Regions from separate parts of the Streptomyces sp. AF1A genome, predicted to be linked through region 3. Evidence: riboswitches for the same ligand, from Rfam matches in the RefSeq annotation. Region 3 holds a riboswitch; each other region holds the start of a gene.
The links. A riboswitch is a leader RNA that binds a small molecule or an ion and turns the genes downstream of it on or off. The one in region 3 is predicted to bind thiamine pyrophosphate.
Positions count from the first base shown of each region.

Region 1 (3,266 bases), on a different contig from region 3:
CACTTCGATGGTGGAGAACGTGGGCCCGCCGAGGATCTGGACGACGCCGAAGGAGGTGAAGGTGAACAGGAACACCATCAGCGCGGCGGCGGCCACGGCGGGCGCCAGGGCCGGGAGGGTGACCTTCCGCCACGCCTGGAGGGGCGATGCGCCCAGCATGCGCGCGGCCTCCTCCTGCCGGGGGTCGAGCTGGGCCCACAGCCCGCCCACCGTCCGCACGACGACGGCGTAGTTGAAGAAGACATGGGCCAGCAGGATGGCCCACACCGTGGTGTCCAGCCGTACGCCCCACAGCCGGTCGAGCAGCCCGCCGTGCCCGACCAGCGCGAGGAACGCGCTGCCGGCGACGACGGTCGGCAGCACGAACGGCACGGTGACGACGGCGCGCAGCACCTGCTTGCCCGGGAAGTCGAGCCGGGCGAAGACGTGGGCGGCGGGCAGGGCGAGCAGCAGGGTCAGCGCGGTGGAGGCGAGCGCCTGCCAGGTGGTGAACCACAGCACGTGCCGGATGTCCGGCTGCGTGAGCACGTCCGCGATCCGCCCGGGATGCCAGGCGCCGTCGGTCTTCAGCCCGCGGGCCACGATCGCGGCCACCGGCCAGGCGAAGAACACGGCGAAGAACGCGACGGGCAGGGCCAGCAGCCCGAGCCGCGTCGCGCTCCCGCGCATGTCCCGTCGGCGGGGAGCTACTTCAGTACGAGCGAGGTCCACGTCTTGACCCACTGATCACGGTTGGCGGCGATCTTGTCGGGGGCCATGGTCTCGGGGTGCTGGGCGGCCGGGCCGTACTTGGTGAAGTCGGCGGGCACGGCGGCCCCCTTCACCACCGGGTAGACGAACATCTTGAGCGGCATGTCCTCCTGGAACTCCTTGGTCAGCAGGAAGTCGATGAAGGCCTTGGCGCCCTTGGGGTTCTTCGCGTTGCTCAGCACCCCGGCGAACTCGATCTGCCGGAAGCAGGTGCCGGTGGCCACGCCGGTCGGGGCGGTGCTGGGCCGCTTCTTGGCGTAGATCACCTCGGCGGGCGGGGAGGAGGCGTACGACACGACCAGCGGCCGGTCGCCACCGGCCTTCTTCCCCTCCGACGAGCCGGAGAACTCCTGGTAGTAGGCCTGGTCCCAGCCGTCGACGACCTTCACGCCGTTGGCCTTCAGCTTCTTCCAGTAGTCCTGCCAGCTGTTGTCGCCGAACTGCGCGGCGCTGCCGAGCAGGAAGCCGAGGCCGGGCGAGGAGGTGGCCGCGTTCTCGGTGACGAGCAGGTTCTTGTACTCGGGCCTGGCCAGGTCGGCGAAGGACTGCGGCGGGGCGAGACGGTGGTCGGCGAAGTACTTCTTGTCGTAGTTGACGCATATGTCGCCGTAGTCGATCGGCGTGACCCGGTGCCTGTCCTTGTCGAGTTGGTACTGGGCGCCGACCGTGCCGAGTCCCTTGGCGGTGTACGGCTGGAACAGCCCGTTGTCGAGGGCCCGGGACAGCAGCGTGTTGTCGACGCCGAAGAAGACGTCGCCCTGGGGGTTGTCCTTGGTCAGGATGGCCTTGTTGACGGCCTGTCCCGCGTCGCCGTCCCGCAGGTTTCTGACCTTGTACCCGGACTGCCTCTCGAAGTCCTTGATGACGCTCTTGGAGGCGGCCCACGAGTCGTGGCTGACGAGGGTCACGGTCTTGGAGTCGCCGGAGGCGTGGCTGCCGGACGATCCGCATGCGGCGAGGGTGACCATGCCCAGGGCGACGGCCACGGCCGCCAGCCGCCTTGTGGTGATGCTCAACGAAGTCCTCCTGGGGTTGGCCAGGAAGAGACGCGGCCCTGCCCGGGCTCCCGCGCGGGAGCCCGGGCAGGGCGCAACAGCTCGAGTGATGACCGAACTTCCTACCCAGAATGACCTGGGCGAGGTTCAGAGGGTCTGCGGCCCGGTTGCCGCACTCTCAGCGCTGTGGCGCTCCCCTGTCGGAATATGGAGTTGTATGGACGTCGTCAGATTACCGCTCGGTGGCCGCCAGCTGACCACAGGCCCCGTCGATCTCCTGGCCCCGGGTGTCCCGGATGGTGACCGGTACCCCGTGCGCCTCGATGGCCGCCACGAAGGCCTTCTCGTCCTCGGGCCGTGAGGCGGTCCACCGGGAGCCCGGAGTCGGGTTCAGCGGGATGAGGTTGACGTGCACGGGCTTGCCCCTGAGCAGCCGGCCGAGCCGGTCGCCGCGCCATGCCTGGTCGTTGATGTCCCGGATCATGGCGTACTCGATGGACAGCCGGCGCCCGGACTTCGCGGCGTACTCGAACCCGGCGTCCAGCACCTCGCGCACCTTCCAGCGGGTGTTGACGGGGACGAGGGTGTCGCGCAGCTCGTCGTCGGGGGCGTGCAGGGAGATCGCGAGCCGGCACTTGAAGCCCTCGTCGGCGAACCGGTGGATGGCGGGCACCAGGCCGACGGTCGAGACGGTGATCCCGCGCTGCGAGAGCCCGAGCCCGTCCGGCGCCGGGTCGGTCAGCGCACGGATGGCCCCCACGACCCGCTTGTAGTTGGCCAGCGGCTCACCCATGCCCATGAAGACGATGTTGGACAGCCGGGCCGGCCCGCCGGGCACCTCCCCGTCCCGCAGCGCCCGCATCCCGTCGACGATCTGGTGGACGATCTCCGCGGTGGACAGGTTCCGGTCCAGTCCCGCCTGCCCGGTGGCGCAGAACGGACAGTTCATCCCACACCCGGCCTGTGAGCTGATGCACATGGTCACCCGGTCCGGGTAGCGCATCAGCACGGACTCGACGAGTGTCCCGTCGAACAGCCGCCACAGCGTCTTGCGGGTCGTCCCCTGGTCGGTCGACAGATGCCGGACGACCGTCATGAGCTCGGGGAGCAGCGCCTCGCGCAGCTTCTCCCGGGAGCCGGCCGGGATGTCGGTCCAGTGCTCCGGTCCGTGCGCGTACCGCGCGAAGTAGTGCTGCGAGAGCTGCTTGGCACGGAACGGCTTCTCACCGATCTCGGCCACCGCGTCCTTGCGCTCGGCAGGCGTGAGATCGGCAAGATGCCGCGGCGGCTTCTTGGCTCCGCGCGGCGCGACGAAAGTGAGTTCTCCGGGCTTGGGCATGGTGGTACCAGTGTCGCAGATCCAATCGGGTGACCTGGGGCCGCCGGTCCGGACGACTGTCGTCGGCGGTGGGCGTCAGGGTTGCTCAGCCGGCCCTCGTCATCGGTCACGGACCGGCGCTACGGCGAGGGGCGTGTCGGTACGCTGCTGGATGGTGCCGGCTTGTCGAGACCTGCGACGGC
Region 1 covers NZ_JBLEBI010000160.1:7,344-10,609, reverse strand. Annotated here, with positions in the region: gene ACLU3S_RS29490 (ABC transporter permease) at 1-669, opposite strand, end outside; gene ACLU3S_RS29485 (thiamine ABC transporter substrate binding subunit) at 687-1,718, opposite strand; TPP riboswitch at 1,847-1,954, opposite strand; gene rlmN (23S rRNA (adenine(2503)-C(2))-methyltransferase RlmN) at 1,978-3,084, opposite strand.
Region 1: linked by a shared signal. The riboswitch ahead of ACLU3S_RS29485 (thiamine ABC transporter substrate binding subunit) and the one ahead of thiO (glycine oxidase ThiO) in region 3 are both predicted to bind thiamine pyrophosphate.

Region 2 (3,266 bases), on a different contig from region 3:
CGCCCTGCTGCGGCGGCTGGCGCGGACACGGCGCATGGAGCCGGTGGTGGAACGTCAGGAGTACGCGCTCGGCACGGTCTGCGCAGCCGTTCCGATCACGGTCGGCACCACCGCGGCCACCGTGGCCATTTCGCTGCCCGCCCACCAGGCCGACCGGCTGTTGCCCGCGGCCCACCGGTTGCAGGCGGAGATCGGGCGCCACATCGGCTCCCTGACGCTCTCTATCAGTATCTGAAAACTCACTCCTTGTGATCTGCTGTGTACGTTCAGCAAGATTTGACCCACGGTCATAGGGATCAGTCCCGGCCAGTCGACGTCATACGACGGGGTAGGCGATGCGAGAGTCCGTACAGGCAGAGGTCATGATGAGCTTTCTCGTCTCGGAGGAGCTCTCCTTCCGCATTCCGGTGGAGCTGCGCTACGAGACAGGTGATCCCTATGCCGTGCGGCTCACCTTCCATCTGCCCGGTGACGCCCCGGTCACCTGGGTCTTCGGGCGCGAACTGCTCATCGACGGGGTCGGGCGCCCGTGCGGGGAGGGGGATGTGCGCATCGCACCGGTCGATACCGAGGTGCTGGGTGAGGTGCTGATCCGGCTTCAGGTCGGCAGCGATTACGCCCTGTTCCGCTCGTCGACGCCGCCGCTCGTGGCCTTCCTCGATCGTACGGACAAGCTGGTGCCGCTCGGCCAGGAAGGCGCCCTGGCCGATTTCGACGCCCATCTCGAGGAAGCCCTGGACCGCATCCTCGCCGAGGAGCAGAGCGCCGGCTGAGCGGTCGCGGTCCGGGCGACGGACGCTGTGCCGTGCCGTACGGAACTGTGCAGGAACGCTTCTGCGCGGGGAACCGGAAGTCCAGGAATCGGTGCTTGCGGGCGGCCCCGGCCTCACCGCTTCCGGCGTCGCCCCGGCCGCCGCGTGCCGGCGGGGACTGTGCACCGGCCGGCGCCGGCGCGTCCGGGCCGGTCGGCCGCCACCACCAGCGCGGCGAGCGCGGTCGTGACCGCGACCGAGGCGACCAGGCCGAAGGAGCCGGCCAGCGTGCGCACGATCTCGCGTCGTGGTCGGCCGGGACCGCCTGAGGGTGTCCCCGGGGCTGGCCGGGGACGGCCGCACGGCCGTCGTGGGCGCGTATCCGCCCTCCTGTCCCGAGCCGTCTCGGCGGCGAGGCTCGGGCGGTTGATACGGGTACTGCTCCATCCCGGGCACGCTCGATCCTGGCAAGAAGGGCGGAGGCCCACTGTTCACCGCGCTGTATATGACGCTAGCGTGGGAGCACCTTTGCACACGCGGGAGCTCGGAGCACCGGGCTGAGAGGGCGCTGACCTCCGTACATGTGATGTTTCACGTGGAACACGGGATGTTCCGCGGGAAGCGTCGGCAGACGGAAACCGCTGCGTCGACCGCCGAACCTGTTACCGGGTAATGCCGGCGTAGGGAGTAGGTCTCATGACCAACAAGGACGCACGCACACCTGCCTCCGTTCAGGACGACACGTCGCGGGAGGCCGGGAAGTCCATCGGCTGGCACAAGGCGTACGTCGAGGGCTCACGCCCCGACGTGCGTGTGCCGGTCCGTCAGGTGCACCTCACCAACGGGCAGTCGGTCACGCTGTACGACACGTCGGGCCCGTACACCGATCCACTCGTCGACACCGACGTCCGCAGGGGCCTGCCGCCGCTGCGGGAGAACTGGGTCATCGCCCGCGGCGACACCGAGGAGTACGCGGGCCGTCCCGTCCGTCCCGAGGACGACGGCATCAAGCACACCTCGCCGCGCGGGGGACTGCGCAACCTCGACGCGGTCTTCCCGGGACGCCCGCGCCAGCCGCGGCGGGGCCGGGGCGGCCAGGCCGTCACGCAGCTCGCGTACGCGCGCCGGGGCGAGATCACTCCCGAGATGGAGTTCGTGGCCATCCGGGAGAACGTTTCCCCCGAGGTGGTCCGCGAGGAGATCGCGGCGGGTCGGGCGGTGCTGCCCGCCAACGTCAACCACCCGGAGATCGAGCCGATGATCATCGGCAAGCGGTTCCTGGTGAAGGTCAACGCCAACATCGGCAATTCCGCGGTGACGTCCTCCATCGAGGAGGAGGTCGAGAAGATGACCTGGGCGACCCGCTGGGGCGCCGACACGGTCATGGACCTGTCCACCGGCCGCAACATCCACACCACCCGCGAGTGGGTGCTGCGCAACTCCCCCGTCCCCATCGGCACCGTGCCGCTCTACCAGGCCCTGGAGAAGGTCGACGGCAAGGCCGAGGAACTGACGTGGGAGATCTACAAGGACACCGTCATCGAGCAGGCCGAGCAGGGCGTGGACTACATGACGGTCCACGCGGGCGTGCGCCTGCCGTTCGTCCCGCTCACGGCGAACCGCAAGACCGGCATCGTCTCGCGTGGCGGCTCGATCATGGCCGCGTGGTGCCTGGCGCACCACAAGGAGTCGTTCCTGTACGAGAACTTCGAGGAGCTGTGCGAGATCCTCGCCGCCTACGACGTCACGTACTCGCTGGGCGACGGTCTGCGCCCCGGCTCGATCGCGGACGCCAACGACGAGGCGCAGTTCGCGGAGTTGCGGACGCTCGGGGAACTCAACCGGATCGCCAGGCGTTTCCACGTACAGACGATGATCGAGGGCCCCGGTCACGTCCCGATGCACAAGATCAAGGAGAACATCGACCTTCAGCAGGAGATCTGCGATGAGGCTCCGTTCTATACGCTCGGCCCGCTGACCACGGATGTCGCGCCGGCGTACGACCACATCACCTCCGGCATCGGCGCCGCGATGATCGCCTGGTGGGGCACGGCGATGCTCTGCTACGTCACGCCCAAGGAGCACCTGGGCCTGCCCAACCGGGACGACGTCAAGACCGGCGTCATCACCTACAAGATCGCTGCTCATGCGGCCGACCTCGCCAAGGGGCACCCGGGCGCACAGGAGTGGGACGACGCCCTGTCCGACGCCCGCTTCGAGTTCCGGTGGGAGGACCAGTTCAACCTCGCTCTGGACCCGGACACGGCACGGGAGTTCCACGACGAGACCCTGCCGGCCGAGCCCGCCAAGACGGCCCACTTCTGCTCCATGTGCGGACCGAAGTTCTGCAGTATGAAGATCAGCCACAGCATCACGGAGCGGTTCGGTGGTGACGCGGCTGAGGGAGCGTCGGCGGAGGAGATCGCCGAGGGGATGCTCCAGAAGTCGAGGGAGTTCGCCGAGGCGGGCAACCGGGTCTACCTGCCGATCGCGGACTGAGGCGCACCAGGGGCG
Region 2 covers NZ_JBLEBI010000008.1:33,096-36,361, reverse strand. Annotated here, with positions in the region: gene ACLU3S_RS04420 (IclR family transcriptional regulator) at 1-235, shown strand, start outside; gene ACLU3S_RS04415 (SsgA family sporulation/cell division regulator) at 336-773, shown strand; gene ACLU3S_RS04410 (hypothetical protein) at 887-1,048, opposite strand; TPP riboswitch at 1,279-1,456, shown strand; gene thiC (phosphomethylpyrimidine synthase ThiC) at 1,449-3,251, shown strand.
Region 2: linked by a shared signal. The riboswitch ahead of thiC (phosphomethylpyrimidine synthase ThiC) and the one ahead of thiO (glycine oxidase ThiO) in region 3 are both predicted to bind thiamine pyrophosphate.

Region 3 (3,266 bases):
CGACGTCCTCCAGCTTCCGCGCCAGCACCGGGTCGTCATTGGTGTACGGCAGCACTGTGAAGCCGTCGTCGACCAGTGTCTCCGCGGCCTCCAGCAGCTCCACCGGGTCCGGCAGCAGCGTCCGCTCGTCGGCGATGACCTCCAGCTTGACCAGGTCCGTGCCGAGCGCCTCCCTGGCCAGCCGGGCGGTGAGCACGGCCTCCCCGGCGGTGAAGCAGCCCGCCGTGTTCGGCAGCACCCGGATGCCCAGTTTCCGCAGCACCGACAGCACCGAACCGTGCACGGACGGGTCAACCCGCCGCATCGCGACCGTCGTCAGCTCCGTGCCCGAGGCGACCAGCGCCCGCTCCAGCACGTCCAGGCTGGGCGCCCCGCCCGTGCCCATGATCAGCCGGGACCCGAAGGACACCCCGCCGAGGACGAAGGGATCGTCGGCCATGGCTCAGCCTCCCTGGACGGCGGTGAGAACCTCGACCCGGTCGCCCTCGGCCAGCGCCGTGGCCGGCCACTGCGCGCGCGGGACGACGGTCTCGTTGACGGCGGCCGCCACCCCGGAGGGCGCCGCGACCAGTGAACGTACGACGGTGTCGAGCGCGGTGCCCGGGGAGACCTGGCGGCGCTCGCCGTTGACGGAGATGGTGACGGAGGCGGTCATGCGGGCTGCTCCGAGCGGACGGCGCCGAAGCGCTTGGGCGTGAACGGACGGGCTTCATCGGGGAGTTCGCCGGTGACGAGGGCGTGCGCCAGCACGTCCCCGGTGACCGGCGTGAGCAGCACCCCGTTGCGGTGGTGCCCGGTGGCCAGCAGCAGCCCGTCGAGCCCGGACGGGCCGAGCAGCGGCGCGTTGTCGGGGGAGCCGGGGCGCAGCCCGGCGCGGGTCTCGGTGAGCGGCAGCTCGGTGATGCCCGGCACCAGCTCGTGCGCGTCGCGCAGCAGCTCGTACACGCCGCCCGCGGTGACCGTCGTGTCCCAGCCCAGCTCCTCGCTGGTGGCCCCGACGACCAGCTCGCCGTCCTCGCGGGGCACCAGGTAGACCTGGCTGCCGCGGACCACGGCCCGCACGGTCCGGCTCAGGAACGGCGCGAACCGCCGCGGCACGGTCAGCCGCAGCACCTGGCCCTTCACCGGCCGCACCGGCGGCAGCAGCTCGTCCGGCACGCCCGGGAGCCGCCCGCTCAGGCTGCCGGCCGCCAGCACCACCTGCCCGGCGCGCAGCGCGGTGCCGTCCGCGGTGGTGACCCCCGCGGCCCGGTCCCCGACCACGTCCAGCCGCTTTGCCCAGGCCCGGTGGAACGCCACCCCGGCCCGCTCGCACGCGGCCACCAGGGCCGCGGCCAGCCGCCGCGGGTCGATCTGGTGGTCGCCGTCGACGCGCAGCCCGCCGCGCACGCCGGGTGCCAGCATCGGCTCCAGGCGGCGGCACTCCCGCCCCGACAGCCACTCCGATGCGAGGCCCGAGCGCTGCTGCAGGGCGTGCAGCTCCCGGAGGTGGGCGCGGTCGTCGGCGTCCAGCGCGACCGCGAGCGTGCCGCAGCGGCGGTAGCCGAGGCCGTGGCCGGTCAGCTCGGTCAGCTCGGCCGCGAAACCGGGGTAGCGGCGGGCCGACTCCAGGTTGAGGGCGAGCAGGGTCTCCTCGCCGTAGTGCAGTTCGGTGACCGCGGCCAGCATCCCGGCCGCGACCTGCGCGGCCCCGCCCCCTGGCGCGGGGTCGACCACGGCCGTCGCGAGCCCGCGCTGCGCGGCGCGCCAGGCCGTGACCAGGCCGATGATCCCGCCCCCGATGACGAGGACGTCGGACGTACGTGACGACATGGGCGTCCAGCCCCTCCCTTCGCCGGCATGACCCGGATCAGGTTCGTACGGTCGGAGGCCGCCAGCCTCCCTCTCAGCCCGGTGCGTCCGGGCTCCCGCGAGTGCTTGTACGGGGGTTACCCTAGCCCGCCGTACTCGTCACCCGTAAGGAGCCCTCCGCCGTGGCCCGCTCGCTGGACGGACTGATCCTCGCCCCCGTCTCGGACCAAGCGCCAGGTCAGGTGGGTACCCGGACCCGGTTCGCGTACCACGAGAAGGACGGCGAGGTGTGGGCCGAGTACGCCGGTGGCGACGTCGTGCGCGGCCATCTGGTGGGCACCCGCGAGGGGGACCGGGTGGACTTCCGGTACGTGCAGCTCAGGACCGACGGGAGGACCGCCTCCGGGCACTGCGTGTCCACGGTCGTGGAGCTGCCCGACGGGCGGGTGCGGCTCGAGGAGACCTGGGAGTGGGAGTCGCAGCCGGGCTCCGGCACGAGCGTTGTGGAAGAGGTCACCGCACCCGCCCGCTGACTGACAGTTCGTCAGTTGTTTATCGTGATCGGATGAGGGAGCAGACAGCGCACGAGGGCACGTCCCCGGTGCGGCGCGTGGTCGTCGTCGGTGCGGGCATGGCCGGGGTGCAGACCGCGGTCGCCCTGCGGGAGCAGGGCTTCAAGGGCGGCGTGACCGTCATCGGCGCCGAGCCGCACCAGCCGTACGACCGCCCGCCGCTGTCGAAGGCCGTGCTGCTCGGCAAGGCCGAGGACTCCGCCTTCGACGTGGACTTCGACTCGCTGGGCGTCGACCTCCGGCTCGGCTGCGAGGCGCAGGGCGTGCGGCCCGCCGAGCACGAGCTGGACACCGAGGCGGGGCCGGTCCCGTACGACGTCCTGGTCCTCGCCACCGGCGCCGAGCCGATCACGCTGCCCGGCACCGAGGGCGTGCCCGGGGTGCACCTGCTGCGCACCCTGGACGACGCCGAACGGCTGCGGCCGGTGCTGAGCCGGCAGCACGACATCGTGGTCGTCGGCGCGGGCTGGATCGGCGCCGAGTTCGCCACCGCCGCCCGGGAGGCGGGGTGCGCGGTGACCGTCGTGGAGGCCGCCGACCGGCCGCTCCCCGGTTCCCTGCCCGCCGAGGTCGCCGCCCCGATGGCCGCCTGGTACGCCGACGCGGGCGCCGAACTGCGCACCCACGCGCGCGTGGAGCGCGTCGAGCCCGGCGCGGTCGTCCTCGCCGACGGCACGCGGCTGCCCGCGGGCGCGGTCGTCGTCGGCATCGGCGCCCGCCCCGCCACCGCGTGGCTGGCCGGCTCCGGCATCGAACTGGGCGCGCGCGGCGAGATCGTCGCGGACGCCCACCTGCGGGCCTCCGTGCCGGACGTGTACGCCGTCGGCGACTGCGCGTCCTTCCCCTCGGCGCGCTACGACGAGCGGCTGCTCGTCCACCACTGGGACAACGCCCTGCAGGGCC
Region 3 covers NZ_JBLEBI010000087.1:10,758-14,023, forward strand. Annotated here, with positions in the region: gene ACLU3S_RS22160 (thiazole synthase) at 1-439, opposite strand, end outside; gene thiS (sulfur carrier protein ThiS) at 443-655, opposite strand; gene thiO (glycine oxidase ThiO) at 652-1,812, opposite strand; TPP riboswitch at 1,810-1,921, opposite strand; gene ACLU3S_RS22175 (hypothetical protein) at 1,974-2,324, shown strand; gene ACLU3S_RS22180 (NAD(P)/FAD-dependent oxidoreductase) at 2,357-3,266, shown strand, end outside.